Regions from separate parts of the Alteromonas sp. ISO5 genome, predicted to be linked through region 1. Evidence: predicted binding sites of a transcription regulator. Region 1 holds the regulator's gene; each other region holds the start of a gene.
What was found. Region 1 encodes FNR, which switches genes on or off when oxygen is low (the NO sensors DNR and NnrR bind a similar motif). Its sites were predicted from a motif close to TTGATCTAGATCAA; they were not measured.
Positions count from the first base shown of each region.

Region 2: the regulator FNR is predicted to act here: its motif matches at 2,767-2,780, upstream of hemN (oxygen-independent coproporphyrinogen III oxidase).
Region 3: the regulator FNR is predicted to act here: its motif matches at 3,850-3,863, upstream of ccoG (cytochrome c oxidase accessory protein CcoG).

Region 1 covers NZ_CM176572.1:4,228,451-4,235,977, forward strand. Annotated here, with positions in the region: gene AC2T0J_RS18880 (heavy metal translocating P-type ATPase) at 1-2,205, shown strand, start outside; gene ccoS (cbb3-type cytochrome oxidase assembly protein CcoS) at 2,215-2,418, shown strand; gene AC2T0J_RS18890 (sulfite exporter TauE/SafE family protein) at 2,411-3,079, shown strand; gene fnr (fumarate/nitrate reduction transcriptional regulator Fnr) at 3,106-3,843, shown strand; gene uspE (universal stress protein UspE) at 3,966-4,883, shown strand; gene ttcA (tRNA 2-thiocytidine(32) synthetase TtcA) at 5,006-5,932, shown strand; gene rssA (patatin-like phospholipase RssA) at 5,940-6,917, shown strand; gene AC2T0J_RS18915 (DUF2987 domain-containing protein) at 6,967-7,527, opposite strand, start outside.
Region 2 covers NZ_CM176572.1:3,742,440-3,749,966, reverse strand. Annotated here, with positions in the region: gene AC2T0J_RS16765 (TonB-dependent receptor) at 125-2,695, shown strand; gene hemN (oxygen-independent coproporphyrinogen III oxidase) at 2,864-4,234, shown strand; gene AC2T0J_RS16755 (response regulator) at 4,220-5,134, opposite strand; gene AC2T0J_RS16750 (hypothetical protein) at 5,243-5,479, opposite strand; gene AC2T0J_RS16745 (response regulator) at 5,564-5,755, opposite strand; gene AC2T0J_RS16740 (ATP-binding cassette domain-containing protein) at 5,820-6,845, opposite strand; gene modB (molybdate ABC transporter permease subunit) at 6,830-7,504, opposite strand; gene modA (molybdate ABC transporter substrate-binding protein) at 7,507-7,527, opposite strand, start outside.
Region 3 covers NZ_CM176572.1:2,702,502-2,710,028, reverse strand. Annotated here, with positions in the region: gene AC2T0J_RS12180 (efflux RND transporter periplasmic adaptor subunit) at 1-16, opposite strand, end outside; gene AC2T0J_RS12175 (NUDIX hydrolase) at 82-639, shown strand; gene AC2T0J_RS12170 (acyl-CoA dehydrogenase family protein) at 766-2,526, shown strand; gene AC2T0J_RS12165 (DUF3016 domain-containing protein) at 2,577-3,119, opposite strand; gene AC2T0J_RS12160 (hypothetical protein) at 3,270-3,644, opposite strand; gene ccoG (cytochrome c oxidase accessory protein CcoG) at 3,930-5,363, shown strand; gene AC2T0J_RS12150 (serine/threonine protein kinase) at 5,376-6,350, shown strand; gene AC2T0J_RS12145 (hypothetical protein) at 6,948-7,328, shown strand; cobalamin riboswitch at 7,409-7,527, shown strand, end outside.

The DNA.
Region 1 (7,527 bases):
CCGGCCGCCCGCGGCGATACCGAATTTCAGGCCACACTGGGCAAACTGGCGATATATGACGATCCTTCCCTGCAGGAAGACTTCGTAATCGATGAAGGTAACCACAAACAAATTCAGCTCACAGTAGAAGGTATCACCTGTGCCGCCTGTGGCTGGCTGATAGAAAAGCAGCTGGCCAGGGTAAACGGCATCAACCAGGTGTCCGTAAATGTTTCGGAACGCCGGGCTGCTGTCACGTGGTCAGATGACGTTATTCAACTGAGCGGCATCTTAAAAGCGTTGAAAAAAATAGGTTATGCAGCGCTCCCCTTCCAGCCTGATCAACACGAAGCCTCTTACCAGAAAGAACAGAAGCAATTTCTTAAAAAGCTTGGTCTTGCCGGTCTGATGACCATGCAGGTCATGATGCTAATGACCGGTCTGTATTTTGATCTGTTTGGCGCTATCGAAGCCGAAACCCGCCAGTATTTTTACTGGGTGGCACTGGTGCTTACTACACCCGTGGTCTTCTATTCTGGCAGTACTTTCTATCTGGGGGCAATCAAAGCTATCAGTGCCCGCACCGTTAATATGGATGTGCCGGTTACTATCGCGGTGTTCGGTACTTATATTGCTGGGATTAAATCCACCTTGCTGGAAACCGGTGACGTGTATTTTGAATCTATCTGCATGTTTATCTTTTTATTGCTGTTAAGCCGTTATCTGGAGCACCGATCCCGCCATCGGGCTACACAGATTTCAGCCAATATGATGCAATACATCCCGGTCACCGCGCACCGGTTGAGTGACGATGGCAAAGTGGAACCCTGTCTGGCAAAACACCTCGTCGTGGGAGATAAAGTATTGGTTAAAGCCGGTGAAACGATACCGGTAGATGGGCGTATCATCGATGGCGCTTCAGCCATTGATGAGTCTATGCTCACCGGGGAATTTGAGCCGGTGCTTAAAGACGCTGGCGCAGCGGTATTCGGCGGCACGGTGAATCAGCAAAATACGTTAACCATTGAAGTGCATCAGCAACTGAAATATGCGCTGGTAAATCAGATAATTCGTTTGCAGTCCACCGCTATGGCTAACAAGCCTAAAGCGGCGCAAATGGCAGATTCTTTTTCGCGTTATTTTGTCATGGCAGTACTATTGATTAGTGCCCTCACCTTCGTCTACTGGTCTGTTCGGGGTAACGATGAGGCATTCTGGATTGCTATCGCGGTACTGGTAGCAACCTGTCCCTGCGCGCTTGGCCTGGCTACGCCATCGGCATTAACCTGCGCGATGGCCAGACTCAATAAACAGGGTATATTGCTTAAACGTGCCGATGCACTGGAGCAAATAACCGGTATCGATACCATCGCCCTGGATAAAACCGGTACCCTTACCGAAGGTAAATTTGGCATTGCCGATCGGTGGTTTGCCAATCCTGCGCAAGCGGATTACCTCTACACCGTTACTGCCAGCCTTGAATCCCACTCTGAACACCCTATCAGCAAGGCATTTTCGGCCAGCGAACAGTTTGCGGTGAGTGATTTTGAGGTCACTGCCGGCGGCGGTATTCGCGGCATGGTAGACGGTAAGCAATACCTGCTTGGATCAGCGACATTTACCCAGGCCGATCCCTCGGTTATACCGGTGACTGCCAATGTGTATTTAGTTTGCGATGGCCAATGCCTGGCTGCCTATGAAGTCACTGACAATCTAAAAAGCGATACTGCCGAGACGCTCGCCGGATTAAAGAGCTTCCAATTGGTGCTACTAAGTGGTGATACCCAGCATAACGTGGATAAACTGGCAGCTAAACTGCCCCTGACAGTAGCTACCGGTGAACTGACACCAGAACAAAAATATCAGGCGGTGCAGAAACTACAGACTCAGGGTCATAAGGTCATGATGCTGGGTGATGGTATTAACGATGCGCCGGTACTTGCGAGTGCAGATGTCTCGGTTGCCGTTGGAAATGCCACTGACATTGCCCGCAATGCAGCGGATGTAGTGTTGTTGAGTGAATCGCTGACTACGGTGCCGACGCTGGTTGACATTGCGGCGAAAACCCGGCGTAAAATTCGCCAGAATATTCTCTGGGCGCTGGGATACAACCTGTTGATCCTGCCTTTTGCGGTTTCCGGCTTACTGTTACCGTGGATGGCCGTGATCGGTATGTCATTAAGTAGTATCATAGTGGTTTCAAACTCGACCCGATTATTAAAGTAAGGCGGTAATGTGAGTATTATTTATGTGCTGATCCCGTTAGCAATTATTCTGGTCGCGGTGGCCCTGGGCATTTTCTTCTGGGCGGTAAAATCCGATCAGTTCCAGGACCTTGAGCGCCAGGGTTACAGCATTCTGTTCGACGACGACTTACCCGAAGAAGAACGCAAGCAACAAGCCAAACCGCAGGATAAAGCTAACACCGATAATGAGTGATTACAGCTTTATTTCGGCATTTGTAGTTGGCTTGGCCGGCTCACTCCATTGCGTTGGCATGTGTGGTGGCATTGCGGGCGCCTTGCGAGCAGCAGTGCCAGGCAGTCAGCCACCACTACCCTATATACTCAGTTATAACCTCGGGCGCATTACCAGTTATGCCATTGCCGGAGCCATAACCGGCGTACTTGGCCAGGTTGCCCGTGCCTCAGTAAGCCATGGTCTGATGATATTTCAGTTGCTTAGCGCCGTAATGCTGATTGCCATGGGCTTATACCTGGCCCAGTGGTGGCGTGGTCTTGCCCGCCTTGAAAAACTGGGCAACGGACTGTGGCAACGCATTCGCCCATGGTCTAAACAATTTATTCCGTTTAAATCGCCGCTTTCGGCATTTCCTTATGGTTTTATCTGGGGCTGGTTGCCCTGCGGACTGGTTTATTCAACCCTTACCTGGGCATTAGTCAGTGGTGATGGTTTATATGGTGCGGCAACAATGACCGCCTTCGGACTGGGCACTTTTCCGGCGCTGATTGCCGTAAGTCTGGGAGCCGGCTGGTTATTAAAGCTCCTACAACACCCGAAGACTAAGTCATTGGTCGCAATTTGCCTGATAATATATGGGGTTTTCTTGATTTACCGCACCCTAAACGGTAATAATTAAACGACGCCCACACGGAGACGTAATCTATGTCAAAAGGCTCAGAATTTTCGATTCATTGTCAGAGCTGTAGTTTCAGCCATTTGTGCCTGCCTGTTTCGTTAAATAAAAGCGAACTCGATTCACTGGATGATATTATCGAGCGTAAAAAACCGCTTCATAAGCACGATAAACTGGTTAAGGCCGGTGATAAATTTAACTCACTTTATGCAGTGCGTGCCGGCTCATTTAAATCTTTTGTTAGTAGCAAGGATGGCGAAGAACAAATCATTGGTTTCCATTTCCCTGGTGATATTATCGGTTTTGATGCCCTGCGTGAAAACGCTCATCAGAGTTATACTCAGGCGCTGGAAACGGCGATGGTTTGCGAGTTACCGTATGAAACCCTAGATAAAATGGCGGTGCAGTTCCCTAAATTGCGTCATCAGATAATGAGCTTTATGAGTGCCGAAATTAAGCAGGATCACGATCTGATGATGTTGCTGAATAAACGTACCGCCGAAGAGCGCCTGATTTATTTTCTTGCGCATCTATCCAAACGCTTTGAAGATCGTGGCTTTTCGCCTCGTCAGTTTAACCTGAGTATGACCCGCAACGAGATTGGTAACTACCTGGGCCTGACCGTTGAAACTATCTCTCGCCTGTTAACACGCTTCCAGAAAGAAGGCATTATCAAGGTTGACGGCAAACTGATCACTATCATCGATTTTGAAGCGATGGATAATAAACTGCATAGTATGGATATCCCCTCTACCACTATCAATTAATCTGTTAGTGAGCTGTTTTTCTCTGGTTTTTTATCATTACTTGATCCCAGACAAATCTGAAACTGGAGAAACAGCTGCTCACGTCGTACACTCTTAATGAATACTTCCTTTGGAGAGTCGTTATGATTGAATACAGCAATATTCTGGCCGTGGTAGAACCTGAAAGGGAAAACCAGCCCGCTATCTCCAGAGCCATTGAACTGGCTGAAAAAACTGGCGCGTCCATCACCGCCTTAATGACCATCTACGATTTTTCCTACGAAATGACCACCATGCTTTCCGGTGAGGAGCGTGAGGCCATGCGTCAGGCGGTTGTGAATGAAAGAACGGTCTGGCTTAAGGAACAACTGGCAGAGTACAGTCAGCCCATAGAGGCCGCTGTGGAATGGAATAACCGCCCTTACGAAGCCATCATCAAATATGCTATCGCCAGTAATGCCGACATTGTCGTCAAAGCAACCCGTTCTCATGATGATTTACGCTCCGTGATCTTTACCCCCACAGACTGGCATCTGGTGCGTAAGTGCCCTGCGCCGGTGCTATTGGTTAAAGAGCACGACTGGCCTCAGGATGGCAAAATTGTGGCGGCAGTCAACGTGGGTACGGAAGACCGCGAACATGCTCAGCTAAACGACCGACTTACTACCATAGCCCTTGATTACGCCAGGTTATTGAGCGGTCATGTGCATCTGGCTAACTGCTATCCGGGTACGCCGCTTAATATTGCCATTGAGGTGCCTGAATTTGACTCTGAATCTTACAATGCGTCGGTTAAAAACCACCACCTGGAAGAAATGGAGAAACACAGTAACCATTACAATATTCCACTGGATAACTGCCATGTGAAAGAAGGACTCCCTGAAAAGGTCATCCCTCAGGTTGCCAAAGAGCTTGATGCGGAATTGGTGATCATAGGCACAGTTGGACGTGTAGGCATCTCTGCTGCGCTGATCGGCAATACCGCTGAACATGTCATCGATGAACTCAACTGTGATGTACTGGCAATTAAACCCGACGGCTTTGAAAGCCCGGTAAGCTAAGCGCCGGTTTCCGTGGCAGGTATCCGTTACTGCCACGGTATGTCCCGGGCCTTATTCGGGGATGCAGCCTATCCTTGCTTCACGTATAATGGCGCCCATTGCAATATGGGTCTTTCTTTATCATGAGTTTACACATCAATAGTGCCTCGCCGGCAACGCAAACCAAGCAAAAATACAGCTTTAATAAATTACAAAAGCGCTTACGTCGTAATGTTGGCAAAGCCATTGACGATTTTGGCATGATCGAGGATGGCGACAAAGTAATGGTGTGTTTATCCGGTGGTAAGGACAGCTACACTATGCTGGATGTACTTATGTATTTGCAGCGAATAGCGCCTATCAGTTTCGACATTGTGGCGGTTAACCTCGACCAGAAACAGCCCGGTTTTCCAGAGCATATCTTACCGGATTATCTGCAAAGCCTGGGCGTTGATTACCGCATTGTTGAGGAAGATACCTATTCCATTGTAAAGGATAAAATTCCGGAAGGTAAAACGACCTGTTCACTTTGTTCTCGTTTACGGCGCGGTATTTTATACCGGACAGCAACTGAACTGGGTGCGACAAAAATCGCGCTGGGCCACCACCGTGACGACATGCTTGAGACCTTGTTTCTTAACATGTTTCATGGGGGCAAGTTAAAGTCCATGCCGCCTAAACTGGTTAGTGATGATGGCAAGCATGTGGTGATCCGCCCACTGGCGTATTGCACAGAAAAGGATATTGAAAAGTATGCTGCTGCGGTTGAATTTCCCATCATTCCCTGTAACTTATGTGGTTCACAGGAAAACTTGCAGCGACAGAACATCAAAATGATGTTGCAGGACTGGAACAAAAGGTTTCCGGGCCGCATCGAATCCATGTTCAGGGCGATGCAAAATGTTACCCCGTCGCATTTGGTTGATAGAAACCTTCATGACTTTAAAGCCATAAAAGCAACAGGTGAAGTACAACCAGAGGGTGACATCGCCTTCGATGCCCCCGAGTTTGAACCTGAGAACCGCTCTGACACTGCAGACTCCATCAATATCGTAAACCTGACGGAATAAAGTTACTATGAAAATAGGCATCGCTCTGGGCTCAGGTGCAGCCCGTGGATGGGCTCACATTGGCGTGATCCAGGCATTGGAAAAACTTGGCGTTAAAATCGACGTGGTGGCAGGTTGTTCAATTGGTGCCTATGTAGGTGCAGCCTATGCCAGCGGCCGACTTGACGAATTAAAATCCTGGGCTTCCTCGTTAACCGAATGGCAAACGCTGAGTTTAATGGGGATTGGCATTCGGCGGGGCGGACTGGCGAGCGGCCAGAAGGTCTTTGACAAGCTGTCAGACGAATTTTGCGCCCCTACCTTCGAAGCTATGGACAAACCCTTTGCCTGTGTTGCCACCGACCTGTATTCAGGTCGCGAAGTCGTTTTTAATCGGGGCGATGTCGGTAATTCGGTACAGGCGTCCTGCGCCATTCCGGCGTTATTTTCACCCATCGCCTACAACGACAGATGGCTGGTAGACGGTGCCGTAGTCAATCCGGTACCGGTAAACCTGTGCCGTCAGTTAGGCGCTGACTTTGTCATAGCAGTAAACCTGAATGCCGATTTCAGACCATTGCAGTTAGCCCGGGAAACCGCCAAGCACGAAGAAACCCAGGAAAAGAATGAACATTTCTTCAAAAAAAGTCAGGATGTAGTGCGCCAGTGGTTCTCACCAGAACCCAAAGACAACAGTAAACAGGCACCTGGCATTTTGAGTGTGATGAGCAGCTCGCTGGAAATTCTTCAGGCCCGGGTGACGCGCTCCCGTCTTGCTGGCGAGCCACCTGACATTTTGATTGAACCAACCCTGACCGATGTTGGGTTAATGGAGTTTCATCGCTGTGCGGAGCTTTGTGAAACCGGTGAACAGGTGGTAAAACGCCTGGCTGAACAAATTCGTTATCAACTGGTGCTAGATGAAGTCTTATCGCCATCAGAAGTGGATCCTGATGCACTGGAGGCACCCAAAGCACCGGATGAAGTAAACGAAGAAATCAGTTAATCACAAAAAAGGGGCCGGATAAGCCCCTTACCTTTATCTCAGCTTGTCCTTAGCGTTTTGCCAAGGCCGTAATACGCAATGGCTCAACAGGTAGTTTTAGCGATTTCCCCTGCTCTAACCATGCGTTATCCAGCATTAACATACCGTTAGTAATTGCTGGTGCACCGGGCACCTGCGCATCGAGTTCATCGTCACTAAAACGAAATGTCAGGCCTTTAACGGAAGGCATCATAAACGACAGGAATCCGCCCATTTCGTTAAAGAAAGCTTCATATTGTTGCTTAATATAGGCCAGATCTTCTGCAGTGTATTCGGTTTTTATGTATTCAGCGGTAGTTTCTATCTGCACCGACATATCACATAGATTAGCGGCTTCGCCAAGATCTATTACGACTGCTGCATCCGCTAACTTAAGCGCCCGTTCTTTGGGCACTAAGAAGCGCTGTTCAGGCGTAACGGTCAGGGGAATATCCTGCTTCTGAGTAACAATGGTCGCCTGATTAACGGGGCATAAATCACTGGTACCAACTCTCAAAAAGCCAAAGGCAAACTGCAGAGCAGAGGTATTTTCGTCGCCTATTTTATTAATGTGGCTGTAAAAGCGTTTATA
Region 2 (7,527 bases), 490 kb from region 1:
CGGCCCTCGCGGCACTGTACCAACGATTAGTTATCTTAATTTGTTGCATTCCCGGACTACCCCTTCGGGCTAATTCTCACTACACTATGCGCCAATTACTGCCGATAAAAAGTCAGGGCCTTCTATGCAACAACGTAAATCTTCGTGTCACCGACGAACGTTTGTACCAACTAAATCATTGCTGGCCAGTGCCATACTCACAGCAACAGCGTTTGCGCAAACCTCTCCTGTTGACTCTGCCCCAGGATTAGAAACCATTGAAGTTACCGCACAAAAGCGCACTCAGAACCTACAGGAAGTACCGGTAGCCGTTACCGCAATCAGCGGCAATTTACTGGCTGAAAAAGCCAGTTTTGATATTTTTGATATTGAACGCAGTGTCCCTACCCTATCAGCATTCCAAAGCCAGAGCGCGACTAACAGTTCATTCGCGATACGTGGCATTGGTACATCATCGCAAAACTTTGGTTTTGAATCGTCGGTGGGGTTGTATGTGGATGGCGTCTATCGCGCCCGGCAGAACTCAGTCATCAATGATCTGGTCGATATCCAGTCGGTGGAAGTCCTGCGCGGCCCGCAGGGCAGCTTGTTTGGTAAAAATACGCCTTCCGGCGCTGTGGTGATTAACACGGTTAATGCTGATTTTGATGGCCGGGGTTTTCTGCAACTGACCGCCGGCAACTTCGATACGCTAAATATCAGCGGTGCAAAATCCGTCACGCTGGTTGATGATGTGCTGGCGATGCGCGCAAGCGGCTTTAGTTCACGTCGCGACGGCTGGGTAAACGACCTCGCACATCCGGGTGATCCATTGAACAACCGTGACCGATCAGGTTTTCGTCTGCAAGCATTATACACTCCCAATGACGCCATTTCGGTAAGGGTCATTGCCGACTACGCAGAGCTCGATGAACGTTGTTGTGCGGCTCTCACCTGGCAGGGTAATGCTCAAGCTAACGACATTGCCGGCAAGTATGGCACCGATAGTCTGATCGCGTCACCACAAGTGGGTGGCCGCGTATTCACTCAGTCCGCGTATTTTGATTACACCACGGCACTGAGCAGTTCTCCCCGTTCCGCCATGCAGGATCGCGGGTTGTCAGCGCAGATAGACTGGCAAGTCAGCGACTCCCTCTCGTTGGTCTCTGTCAGTTCACTGAGAAAGTTTGATAGTTTCGACTACATTGACTCTGATTTCTCCGATGCTGAGTTATTATCGACTACCAATGATTCGGCCCAGCGCGCAGTCACCCAGGAGCTTCGACTACACTACACCACACAGACACTTTCTGCGATCGCTGGTGTCTTCTATTTCCACCAGCGCCTCGACCTCGATTTTAACAATATGATTGGCAACGATTTTCCGGCTTTTTTTGCCGCCAGCGCAGCCCAACTTCAGCCTCTTATCGACGGTATTAACACTCTTAGTACGCTAAGCGACGGTCTGATAGCGCCGGTCGCGCCTGCTACACCCGGCGGCACCGACTTCCCGCACAGTGCCGATCAAACACAGGACAGCTTCGCTGTCTTTGCTCAGACCGACTGGACCTTCCTACCACAATGGACCCTGACTACCGGCATCCGCTGGACAACTGAGGACAAAACACTAAAAGGTGAGTACAGCGAGATTGGCCCCGGCATCAATGGTCTGCCAACGGCTCCGGAAGATATACCTAATCCTGCCGCTGCGGTACCGGCACTAACCAATATTGCCACCGCCCTGGCTACCATGCAGTTACCCAGTGCAGATTCGCTGGCCGCCTTAGCCCCTTTTCAAAACCCGGGCTGGGGCTTTTATTTTTTAAACACGGCCTCCATTTTGCCCAGACCCGCCATGCAGGCATCATTGTCGGACGATAACCTTTCCGGCACGGTTAAAATCAGCTACCAACCCAATGACGAGCGCTTGATTTACCTTTCCTGGGCCAACGGTTTTAAGTCTGGTGGCATTAATACGGATAGAATTGGGCCTGGATTTGACCCGGTATTCAAAGCCGAAACGTCGCGTTCATGGGAACTGGGACTGAAACAGGAATTCCCCCGCTACGATTTACGCTTTAATCTGGCTCTGCATAAAACCGATATTGACGACTTCCAGGCATCCACATTTACCGGCACGGGGTTTAACCTGCAGAATGCCGGCAGTATTGGCACAAAAGGTGTGGAATTCGATCTGGTCTGGCTGCCGGTGTCATCTACCCAGTTAACGTTCAATTTCGCCCGCACGCTGGCCACCTTTGACGAATTCGACAATGGCACCTGCTGGGTTGCCTATAGCTGGCATACCGGCATTGACGACCCTGGTCGTCAACACCCTGATGATCCTTACTGTTCTCGTGCCGGCGACCGCGTCGGTTTTGAACCCCAAACCCGTTATACACTGGGCCTGGAGCATTATATTGATGTGTTTAGCTTACCAACCACTTTGCGGATTGATTATCTGTACACCGGTGATCTGTTTATGGACGACACTAACGATCCATACAAACATCTGAACAGTTTTGATCTGGTTAACGCCAGTTGGATGTGGGAATTACCGGATTGGGACAGTCAGCTGATTGTCTGGAGTAAAAACTTGTTTGATACCGAATACGTGGCTAAAAATGGCTTCGATGTACCGGTTCAGGCCGGTAAAATTATGGCGTATCCCGGTATGCCGCGAACTTATGGCATCACGCTGAGAACCCATTTTTAACCAGCCAGTACCAGCCGCCCGGTGAAAAACACCGTTCACCGGGCTATTGGATTCCACGCCGAAGCTTTTTATTGAACGAGATCAAAACGTCCCACAGTACAGACTGTATGCTACTGACTATCAGGAAACACCCGGTTTCCCTTAACGATAAACAGATGAACTCAGGCTATGCAAACTATCGATTTTTTTGACCCGGCGCTACTTAATAAATATAACATCAATGGTCCAAGGTATACCTCTTACCCTACCGCTCTGGAATTTAATAGCGATGTTTCTGACGCCACCCTGGTGACGGCTGCGCAAACCAGCCCGACACAGGACTTGTCTTTATATGTGCATATTCCTTTCTGTCACTCACTGTGTTACTACTGCGGCTGTAATAAAGTGGTTACCCGACATACCGAAAAGGCTGACCGTTATCTTGACTACCTGAGTAAGGAAATTAGCCTGCGGGCAGCGGCATTCAGCCATTACACTGTTCACCAGTTGCATCTTGGCGGCGGGTCACCAAGCTTTCTGTCGCCTGAGCAACATCAGCGTCTGATGGCTTTGTTAAGAGAGGCATTCAACTTCAGTGATGATGCCCAGTGCAGTATCGAGATTGATCCACGTACGGTAAACACTGACTACGTCAGCGCTCTCGCTGCTGTTGGCTACCGTCGCCTCAGTATCGGAGTGCAGGACACCGACTACAATGTTCAACAGGCTATCAACCGGGTGCAAAGTACCACACATATTGCCAGCCTCGTGGACCATGCCAGACAGGTCGGTTTTGAGTCGATTAACCTCGACCTCATCTATGGTCTGCCCCACCAGACCGAGGACACGTTTAAAACTACCCTGGCAGCAGTAAAAGCCATGGCTCCCGAGCGAGTCTCGCTGTTTAGCTATGCACACTTACCGGAGCGTTTTGCCGCACAACGTAAAATCAAAGATGAATGGCTACCTTCACCAGAACTGAAACTGGCATTAATGAAGCAAGCGATGGCAACACTTAGTGAAGTGGGCTACGAACTCATCGGTATGGATCATTTTGCCAAAGCGGATGATGAACTGGCCATTGCCCAGCGTAACGGCGAACTCCACCGTAATTTTCAGGGTTATACCACCCGGGGAGACCTGGATATGCTGGGTTTAGGCGTATCTTCCATTTCTGCGGTGTTCAATATGTATGGCCAGAACCCCAAGACTCTCAATGAATATTACGCAGCGCTCGATGAACCCGCCGACCTCACTACCAAAGGGGTATTGCTTACCCGCGATGATATGTTACGCCGTCAGGTGATTATGCAACTGATGTGTAACCTTAATCTTGCTATTTTTGATATTGAGTCAGAATGGGAGATTAATTTTAACCAGTATTTCGCTGATGCGATAGCCGCCCTCGACCCCTTTATTGATGATGGTCTGGTGTCGGTAACCGCTCAGCATATAAGGGTGACACCAAAGGCAAGATTACTGATCCGCATAATCAGTATGTCTTTTGACGCTTATCTGGCCAGGCAGGTTCATCAACGCCGCTATTCAAGGGTTATCTGATTTGTCCCCAGGCTTTAAATAGTCGCCATCGGCATTGGCTGCCAGGGCATCGCGGCCCTGAGTCATGAGTTCATCCAGGCTGTAACCGGAGTCACCATTACAGCTGGCAACAGACGATTTAAAACGAATATTTAATGGTAGTTTAGTGCCGTTACGATACAGGTAATTACCCATCGCCTTATTGACCCGTCTGGCAAGCTCGATGCTTTTCAGTTCGCACACATTGGGTAAACTTAACGCAAAGGTTGCGCCACTGATTCGACAGCATTTAGCCAATGGCAAGTCGAGCTGCCCGGCGATTACCCTGGCAACGGCCTGAATCGCCAGATTCCCCTGATGAAAGCCCTGATGCTGGTTGATATCGTCAATACCGGCAATTTTAATCAGCAGTATCGAAAACGGCATACTATTTACCTGACAATATTGCAGATGCTCACTGACTTCTGTTATCAAATAATGCTCAGTCTTCATGCCGGTTAACGGATCATCGTAACCGGTATGGAATATCGAATCCGCAATAATTTTGCTCTTCAGTAAGTTTTCAGCACGCTGTTTAAGGGTATTGCTGATAACCGGCTTTTTGACAAAATCATTTCCGCCGGCTATCCAGCAGGCTTCCTGAACATTGCGTTCAACAGAAGAGGTGATGAATAAAATAGGGATTTTAACAAAGTTGTTGTTGGCGCGGACTTTTTCACAAAACTCTAAACCCGACATTTCCGGCATCTGGATATCCAGCACAATCAAATCAACCGGATGTATCGCCAGAAAATTAAACGCTTCCTGAGCATTTCCTGCCGCCTCACAATGACAGATGTCGCTCAATACCGCTATTAGCATTAATCGTGTAATCTCATCGTCATCGACAACCAAGACTGAGCATTGGTCGATGTGTTTCACTACGGTACTCCGAAACCACTTTTTTATTACGTTATATACCCACTTTTAACAAAGCGCTATACGACTTTAGTAGTCATTATTTTGACACATTGACGATTTATTGACACCTCATCGTTTTTCTTCGCTAAAACGTTTAAATTCAGCCAGCAAATCACAAAGAAATTTCGCCCCGGCAACTGCGGAGTTATCTTTCAATGCGTGTGCGGTAAAACGCACGGTTTCACGGTCCATGGCAGCAAGTTTGGGCTGACGCTCACTTATGTACAATGTCTGCAGTTTCTTCTTCAGTGCTTTATTATTATCCAGGCACGGTAGTAGTTGTTCTTTTTGCCAACTCGCTTGCACCTGGCGCTCATTAGCCCCATCATGCTCGCTAACTATTTTTCCTGGTATCAGGCCACTTTAAATTTTTGGGTAAATTCAGTGGCGTCATAATACTTTTTCACTCTCACCTTTCAGCACGTTAGCAGTCTTCGCAATAATCGGATTAGCAGCGTGTTTTGCGCCTGCCTGACCTCGTCGAATCGCAATGCTTGCATCGTAACCATTCATTGCCGGCATATTGCAGTCCATCAATACCTTATTAATGGCCTGATCATCAAACAGCCGCCGGTAAATCATCCGACACCGGATGTCATTGGGATGAAGTAGTGCCTACTAGCAGGCGTGCTGATGACATACCGTGTCAGGCCAGTGTTTGCTGACCACTAAAATATGCCCACACCCACTGCCCCTCATGCAGCGAATCGAGACGGACATCGTAATTATCAACCAAAGCCATAAGCGTCTGGCCTTCACAGTCAATTGACACCGTACTTTGCATGGCGGAATAGGGTTGTATCGTTCGCACCACGCCATGCAATCTGTTGGTCTTTATGACACCCGTTTGCTCGGTAGTCAGCAGGACTTCTTTGGCCGGCACTAACACTCTGACAGCGTGATCGGTTTGGCTCTCATACTCTCCGGCCACGCTGAGTTCACTCTGACCAATCATTACACGGCTGATGCCTCGTTTACTCCCCCGGATGACTCCGTGAAGTACGCTAATCAGCGGCAACAGAGTGCCGGCGCCCGCAAAGCGCACTGGATTTAACATCTCTTGGAGAGGCCCACTGGCTACACAGTGTCCTTTTTCAATCACCCCAAGGTGGTCACAACACAGAATGATGTCATTGATTTCATGGCTCACCATAATCACTTTGGTACGCTGACCAATATAGGCTTTTAGCTTTTTTAAAATTCGAAAACGCAGGGCACGATCCATAGCACTGAAGCTTTCATCAAGCAGCAGTAACGCAGGCTTAGCCAGCAAGGCCCGGGCGAGCTTTACCCGCTGAAGTTCGCCGCCTGAAAGCTCGTTAGTATGCCGGGTTAACAACGCCTCACACTCACACAACGCAACAATGGTATCCACGTTTGCATGTTGCTGATTGTGGCGAGCCACCAGTTCAATGTTTTTCGCCACACTAAGCGCCGGAAACAATGGCGTTTGTGCACTGACAAGCACGGTATTTCCGGCGTTTTCCAGATTAATATTCTGCCACTTCCCGCTTACTCTGGCGGTTGTCTCGAAACCTGCCAGGGCTTGCAATAAGGTAGATTTACCCGCACCGGAGTGCCCGGTAATGCCCAGCCATGACAATTCTGCCTGGGCAGACAAGGCCACATCCAGTGCAAACTGGCCGGCTCGCGCCGTTACATGACATTCCATTTAAGCCTCCTGTGTCCTTGCAGCCAGTAAAGCGCGATCAGCAATAACAAGGAAAACATCAGCAAGGCGGCAGCCAGTTGATGAGCACTGCCATAATTAAGCGACTCCACCTGATCAAACAACGCAATCGACACTACCCGGGTTTCCCCGGGAATATTCCCCCCAATCATCAGCACCACGCCAAACTCGCCCACGGTGTGGGCAAAACTCAATCCGGCTGCAATGAGTAAACTGGGCCTGATGGCCGGTAATACCACCTGCCTGAAGCGGACCTGCCAGGGCAGATTCAGCATTTTTGCGGTGTGTAAATAGTGAGGATGCAGCTGCGTAAAACCGGCATACAATGGTTGCACAGCAAAAGGAAATGAGTAGATGACCGACCCCAGCACCAATGCTTCAAAAGTAAACGCCAGGCGTTCTCCTGTCACCGCCAGCCAGAACTCGCCAAACAGACTATCGGGTGCAAAAGCCAGTAACAAATAAAATCCCAGAACCGTAGGTGGCAGCACCAGCGGTAAGGCGACACAGGCCTGAACCACCGCTTTAAAGCGGCTGTTCCAGCGGCTTAGCCACCAGCTTACCGGTATGGCAACCAGCATCAGCAGTAGTGTCGATAACCCCGCTAATTGCAGGGTTAACCAGATTGCCTGAAATTCCACGTTTATTCAGTTCCTTCTAACAG
Region 3 (7,527 bases), 1.5 Mb from region 1:
TTTTACCCAATGCCATAATCAATCCTGCTATACTGGTACCCAACATTGTTGTCATCAGCGGGCACCGGAATTAAATAATAAATGTTAACCAACGGCTTAATTTTACCCGATAACCTCACCAAGAGAGCGCGTTTAACAGCAATAATCTGTGTTTTAACGTTTTTAGGTTGTCAGCCCCTCCCTCCGTCTGCCACGAGTTGCAGAATTACTGAAAATGCCAGACAGTTGCCCGACTCACTTAAAGCCAATGCTGCGGCATGCCTTATTCGCATCGAGAATAGTGTTTTGATGATCAGGCATCGTTTGTCCGGCAAACTGGATTTTCCGGCTGGAGGCAAGCAAGGTGATGAAAGTCTGCGTTGTACCGCACACCGGGAAACCTGGGAAGAAACCGGGTTTAACCTCGAAGTAGGCAAACTGCTTACCTATTCCTCCTCAGGAATGCCGGTGTTTCTTTGCACCGGTGATGCATCACTGGCGGCGCTGGCAGAACGCGTGCCAGCGCCAGACTGGGCGAAAGAGGAAGTGTCCGAACTGCTACGGATAAGCCCGTTTGAAATAACTGATGAAGAATTACGTTTTAATGATGATCTGATTCCGCTAAGAGACGCGTTTGTACTGGCAGGAAAAGAACTCTAGTCAGCCAGCCTGTGTGCTTTATTGCGCTGGCTCAAGTTAATGACACACTTTGATTTTGCATTTTATACAGGCGTTGTATGGTAGAAATATCAAACAATCAGACCTGATTGTACAAAGGAGAATATTATGCCGGCATACACACCACCACTCGCTGATTTTACTTTTTTGGTTAAAGACTGGCTAAAGACAGACGAGCTTTATCAGTCATTGGGCCTGGATGAGTTCGACGCGGAGTTAGCGCTTGAGGTTATTGAACAAGGAGGTAAGTTTGCATCCGACGTTGTGGCACCGCTTAACCGTGAAGGCGATGAGCAGGGCTGTAAACTGAATAACGGCCAGGTGGTCACCCCGGACGGTTTTGCCGCCGCCTATCAAAGCTACGTAGACAACGGCTGGAATGCCATGCTTGGCGATATTGAATATGGTGGGCAGGGACTGCCTTACTCAATGGCCGTGCCGGTACACGAAATGCTTAACTCGGCCAGTCTAAGCTGGCGATTAACGACCATGCTTACCGAAAGCGCGGTACTTGCCGTCACTAAGCACGCTTCAGATGAACTGAAAGCACTGTATCTGGAAAAACTGGTCAGCGGGCAGTGGACCGGCACAATGAATCTTACCGAGCCGCAGGCTGGCAGTGATCTGAGCCTGTTGGCCACTAAAGCTGAGCCTAACGAAGACGGCAGTTACAGCATAACCGGCAGTAAAATTTTTATTACTGCGGGAGACCATGACTGGACCGAAAATATTATTCATATGGTGCTAGCTCGCTTGCCAGATGCACCCGCCGGCGTAAAAGGCATAAGCCTGTTTCTGGTGCCGAAATTCCTACTCGACGAAAAAGGAGAGCCAGGGGAGCGTAATGACCTTACGCCCAGTGCGCTGGAGAAAAAAATGGGCATTAAAGCCAGCCCAACCTGTGTGATGAATTTTGATGGTGCCAAAGGCTGGCTGATTGGCGAGCCTCACCGTGGGCTGACCTGCATGTTTACCATGATGAATGACGCCCGTTTTCAGGTTGGTCTTGAAGGACTGGGGGCTTCAGAGGCGTCTTTTCAGGGCGCCTTAACTTATGCACGGGAACGTCTTCAATCCCGTGCGCCACAGGGCGTACAACAACCGGATGACAAAGCTGATGCCATTATCTATCAACCCGATATTACACGTATGCTGCTCACGCAAAAAGCACTGACAGAAGGTAACCGAGCGCTGGCTATGTTATATGCCAAGTATATGGACATAGGGCATAATTCAAGCGGCGAGGCCCATGACAATGCACAAGCCATCCTGCAGTTTCTTACGCCTATCTGTAAAGCGTTTATGACCGATGCAGGATTAGAGTCCACCAGCCTGGGTATTCAGATTTTTGGCGGTCACGGCTACATCCGCGAATGGGGCATGGAACAACTGATGCGAGATGTACGCATCGCCATGCTTTATGAGGGTACCAACGGTATTCAATCGCTCGATCTGATTGGCCGTAAACTTACCCGCGACCGGAGCGACATGCTCGGCGTTACCCGGAATGCTTTTGCTGAGCTGGTGCAGGCTATGACTGACGATGCTGCCCGACAGCAAGCCTCTGCATTGCTGGACGAGTGGTATCAAACCTCGTTACAGGTGAAAGCCTTCGGTGCGGTGGAGGCCGCCGGTGCCGCTTGTGATTATCTGGCATACAGCGGTTACTGCCTGCTTGGCGTGTTATGGTATTCCATGGCGGATTGCGCGGCACAAGGCGACAATCCGGTGCTTGCGGCGGGTAAACAGAAAACCTGTGACTTTTACATACAACGGATATTGCCACGTATCTCAGCCCATAAAGCGGCAATGTTAGCGTCAGCCGATACCTTGCTGGCGGTTCAGGGCAGTGAGTTTGACTATCTGTAAGTCGAAGGCACGGGTACAAAAAAGGCCGCTGCTGGCGGCCTTTTCAATGGTTAATTTTTCGCGATAGAGTCTTCAAATTCATCATCAAACCACCGTTTGATCATATCTTTTTCGTACCGGAAAGGATCACTGCTACGAATACGGCTAACCCGATTCATAAATGCCATTTCCTTAATGTTAACGTCGGCCGACTTTACCACTTTATCGCCTTCTTTTAACTGATAGCTGAACTCCATTCGCGGAATATACACCGTATCGATAATTCGAATATCGAAAGCCCCCGCCCGCATGGTTGGCCAGACCTGCCCGGCTAAATCCAAATCGGTAACGGTCACTTCAAGGGTCTGCCCTGCTGGCAGTGCTTCCGCAAGTTCATTGAAGTATTTATCCAGCGAATTGAAAACACGATTACGAAAACTTTTACGTGACTCATTACTCGGTCTGACATCAGTATACGAGTTGGGCTCTTGCCAGGTGATTTCAACTTTGGGCAACGCCTCTGCTGCTCCGTCAGTACTTTTCTGGGCTAGACTGGCGCCTGAAAGCATCATTAGCGCAGGCGCAAGTAACCACGACGCTTTTACATTTCGCATTGTAGAATCCCCCCGAAGGTTTGGTTCGAAGTCAGAGTATATACGTACTCAACCAACTATTAGAACAATAAACCGGCAAAAAGTTTAATGGTTTTATCGTATCTCTTAATCTATCAGTAGTCAGCTGAACCGGGGATGAACAGATGCTGCTCAGCTATTTTGGCTGTCTTCGCGCAATACCGGAGAGCGGCGAATTTCAGAACAAAACGAGTGTAAGGTAACGCCGTAAATGTACGGGTTACTGTCGGAATGCTCACAATAGGCATCATAAAATTGCAGGGTTCGGGCCCGCGAAGACAGGACGTTATCGAGGTAACTCTTTTGGTAGGGACGCATTGCCGAGTACTGCACCGCCAGGCTGTCTTTAATTTCAGCCAGTTGCTGGCGCTCTTCACGCGTAGCGATCTCTTCCATCCAGTCACTCAGCGTATCCTGAACGTCAGAGAATAGATACTGAACAAACGGTAGCTGTAATACCACTACCAAAATAGCGATTTCAATGATGACAGCGATTGAACGAAACATGTTTTATACTTCTCCCAAACTAGTGGTCCAAGCTTAACCCACGTCTAACCGTTAAATAAGGTACCTGTTTTATACCTAGTTATTAAGAGTTATAGCTGTTCAGAACAGTGCATTTGTTCACCTAACCTGTTTGTCACGGGCCTGACACCGAGTGTGTACACTTAAAAAATACGTTACACTATCGCCGCGGCAAATCAGAATGCGATTGATCTATATTAAGTAATATTAATATATGACAGGTATACTGCTGCCGTAATCATGTTTAGCTTCAATGAAGGTAGTCCCATGAACGATCAGATCCCGGTGAAAAACGTTACCCCGGTAAAAGTTCACAAACCCGAAAAACTCGATGAGTCAAAACGCTATACGGCGCGTGACCGAATCTATGTTCGTTCGGTAAAAGGCCCGCTGGAAAACTTCCGTCGATTCTTCGGCTTCTTTTTTATTGCCTTATTCGTTGCCATTCCCTGGATCCAGTATGACGGCCACCAAGCTGTGCTGCTGAATATTGTGGATCAGCGCTTTACGATTTTCTCACTCACCCTGTGGCCACAGGATCTGACGCTATTGGCTTATATCTTTATTGTGTCCGCCTTCGCGCTGTTTTTTGTTACTACCTTTGCAGGCCGCGTTTGGTGTGGATTTATGTGTCCGCAAACCACCTGGACTTATATTTACGTATGGTTTGAAGAACTTTTCGAAGGCAACCGTAATAAGCGCATAAAGCTGGACGAACGCCCTATGGATTTCGACAAGTTCTGGCGCAAAGCGGCCAAACATACCGCATGGCTATTGGTTGCTCTGCTGACGGCGATGACCTTTGTTGGCTACTTCACACCGGTAGCACAACTTTATGTCGATTTTTTCACCTTTAATACCAGTTTTTGGGCCGGATTCACAATTATCTTCTTTACCATATGTACCTATGGCAACGCTGGTTGGATGCGAGAAATTATGTGTACACACATGTGTCCGTATGCCCGTTTCCAGTCAGCAATGTTTGATAAAGATACTTTCACGGTTTCATACGATGCGGGTCGCGGTGAGCAAAGAGGTCCACGCTCACGTAAGCTAGCCCATGAAAATCTGGCAGAAAAAGGCCTGGGCGAATGTATCGACTGTAACCTGTGTGTACAGGTGTGCCCTACCGGCATCGATATTCGTAACGGTTTGCAGTACGAGTGCATCAACTGTGGTGCCTGTGTGGATGCCTGTAACGGCGTGATGGAAAAGATGGATTATCCCAAAGGGCTTATCAGCTTTACTTCTGAACACGAGCTGGCAGGCGGAACGACCCATATTATACGGCCAAAATTACTTGGTTACCTGATAGTTCTGTTGGTGATGTGTGGCTTACTGATAGCAGATATCGTGACCCGGGTCCCCCTTGAAGTGGATATTATTCGCGACCGTAACTCACTGTACCGTGAAAATATGAACGGCGATATTGAGAATGTTTACACCCTGAAGGTGCTCAACAAGTCACAAACTGAACACACTTATACAATTAAGGTAGAAGGTTTGCCTGAATACGAGTACATTGGCGAACAAGTTGTTACCGTGGGTGGTGGCGATGTATACAGCCTGCCTGTATCTGTCGCAACTGATCCCTACAACCTGTCTGACCGGGTCACCGAAATATACTTTAATGTTTCCACCAAAGAAGCAGACGGCACTGTTGTAGAGGTTAGCGAACCATCGAAATTCCTTTATCGATAAACAGGCCTTAATGTGAGTGACTTTACCTTTGCCGAACTGTCACCCGATATGATCCTTGCCGCACTGGAACAGTGCGGCATATTTCCTCAATCAGGACTCCTTGCGCTCAACAGCTACGAAAACCGGGTGTACCAGTTTTTAAGCGATGAGCAAAAGCGCTACGTAGTGAAGTTCTATCGCCCACAGCGCTGGACTAACGAGCAAATTCTCGAAGAACATGTTTTCAGCCAAGCCCTGGCTGATGCTGAAATACCGGTTGTTGCACCGCTTGCCCATCAGGGTCAGACGCTGCATTTTGCCGGGCAATACCGCTTTGCTTTATTCAATTCTGTGGGGGGGCGTCAGTTCGAACTCGATAACCTCGACCATCTGGAATGGATGGGCCGGTTTATTGGCCGCATGCATAAAGTGGCAAGCAGTGCGCCTTTCACCCATCGTCCGACCATGGATATTGAAAGCTACCTGACCAAACCCCGGCAAACTCTGGCCAACAGCACATTGTTACCCGAATCTTTGCATACCGCATTTTTCACCATACTCGATCAGGTCATCGAATTGACCAAAAAGCTTTACCAGCCAGGTAAACTTATTCGTCTACACGGCGATTGCCATGCCGGTAATATCTTGTGGCGTGATGGTCCAATGTTTGTTGACCTTGATGACAGCCGTATGGGTCCGGCAGTTCAGGATTTATGGATGATGCTCAACGGCGACCGCGCGCAGCAACAAATACAGCTTGAAACACTGATTGAATCTTATGAAGAGTTCTGTGAATTCGACAGCAAAGAGCTGGCTTTAATGGAGCCATTGCGGGCCATGCGCATGGTGCATTACATGGCGTGGTTATCCGATCGCTGGCAGGACCCTGCATTTCCCAGAGCCTTTCCCTGGTTTGCCGAAAACCGCTATTGGGAACAGCAAATCCTGGCCCTGAAAGAGCAATTTGCCACCCTTCAGGAGCCGCCGCTCTCTCTGGTACCCTATTGATCTCCGGCGGGCCACAGAGTAACAGGTAGTCTGCAGATTACGTTTCTCTAGCTCTTAACCGACTATTATTTTCAGAACAGGTAAATCAACCCGATGCCTATTTTAGTTTCATATTCGCTACGAGCTATTGGACTATCACGCACCGCAATACTGTAGTATTCAAACAGGGCTTCCCCCTAGATTTGCCAGCTCGGGGGGAGGTAATGTCGCAAACTATAATCAATACCAGTTGAGGGTTATCTCACGAAACGTTGGTGCAGAACCCCACAGCACCGGAGGGTGAGCTTAGCGAGCAACTCACCACTCATTTAGAACGCCAGGCCAGTAAGCTGAGTAATGAGGGGTAATCTCAGTGACAGGACACGCTTGGCTGGTCAAAACAAAGGGCGCTGGACTACGTCATCAATCTGCTAAAGCGGCATCAGAAACTGCCGGGACCGGATGACGAACAGGTAATTTCTTTCATTACCAATGTCCACCTTTGTCATGTACTCAAAGCGGTTATCCCGGTGAGAGCAGCGAAGGCAATGGGTTGTTATATGTCACTGAACCTTTTGCAGCGCCTATGGAGCTGGCAGGCACCTTTACAAGCCCCTTGTGATCAGCACCAATAAGCGGGATGTTGATATTGGCTATAACTTTTATGCTCTCTCACCTGCTGATAACGTTTTTCACTTAAATACTTATCGCAGTCGTACCAGCTACGCACAGTCCACGCTACAGCGCAAGTTGTACACGCCGGGTAAGAAAGTTTCCCCGCCCATTGTTAATGCACGGATGACAGCGAAACTTCTTGATCCGGGTAGCCATCTTGCTGTAGTGCTTAATATCAATAAAAATCAGGATGCTCTGGTTAATCATGGTTCAGGCAAACCGGTCAATAACGAGTGCGTTGCCGATGCCGGTGAGCCTTTGAGCTTAAAGTGGCATAACGACACGCAAGTTAGATTGCCCGTAAAACCCTGGCGCGGTGAATAAGCGATGGCAGGATTATCGATTCACAGCCGGATCAGCTGGCATTTTTCCCCCCGGGGGTATTTATCCGGCCGTGGTACCGTTATAATCCCGCCCGCTCAGGTGCCTGATGACGCGTCATCAGGATAATCGGGAAGTAAGTGAAAAGCTTACGCTGCCCCCGCAACGGTAATCACGTATTTAATGTATTAATACGATTCCC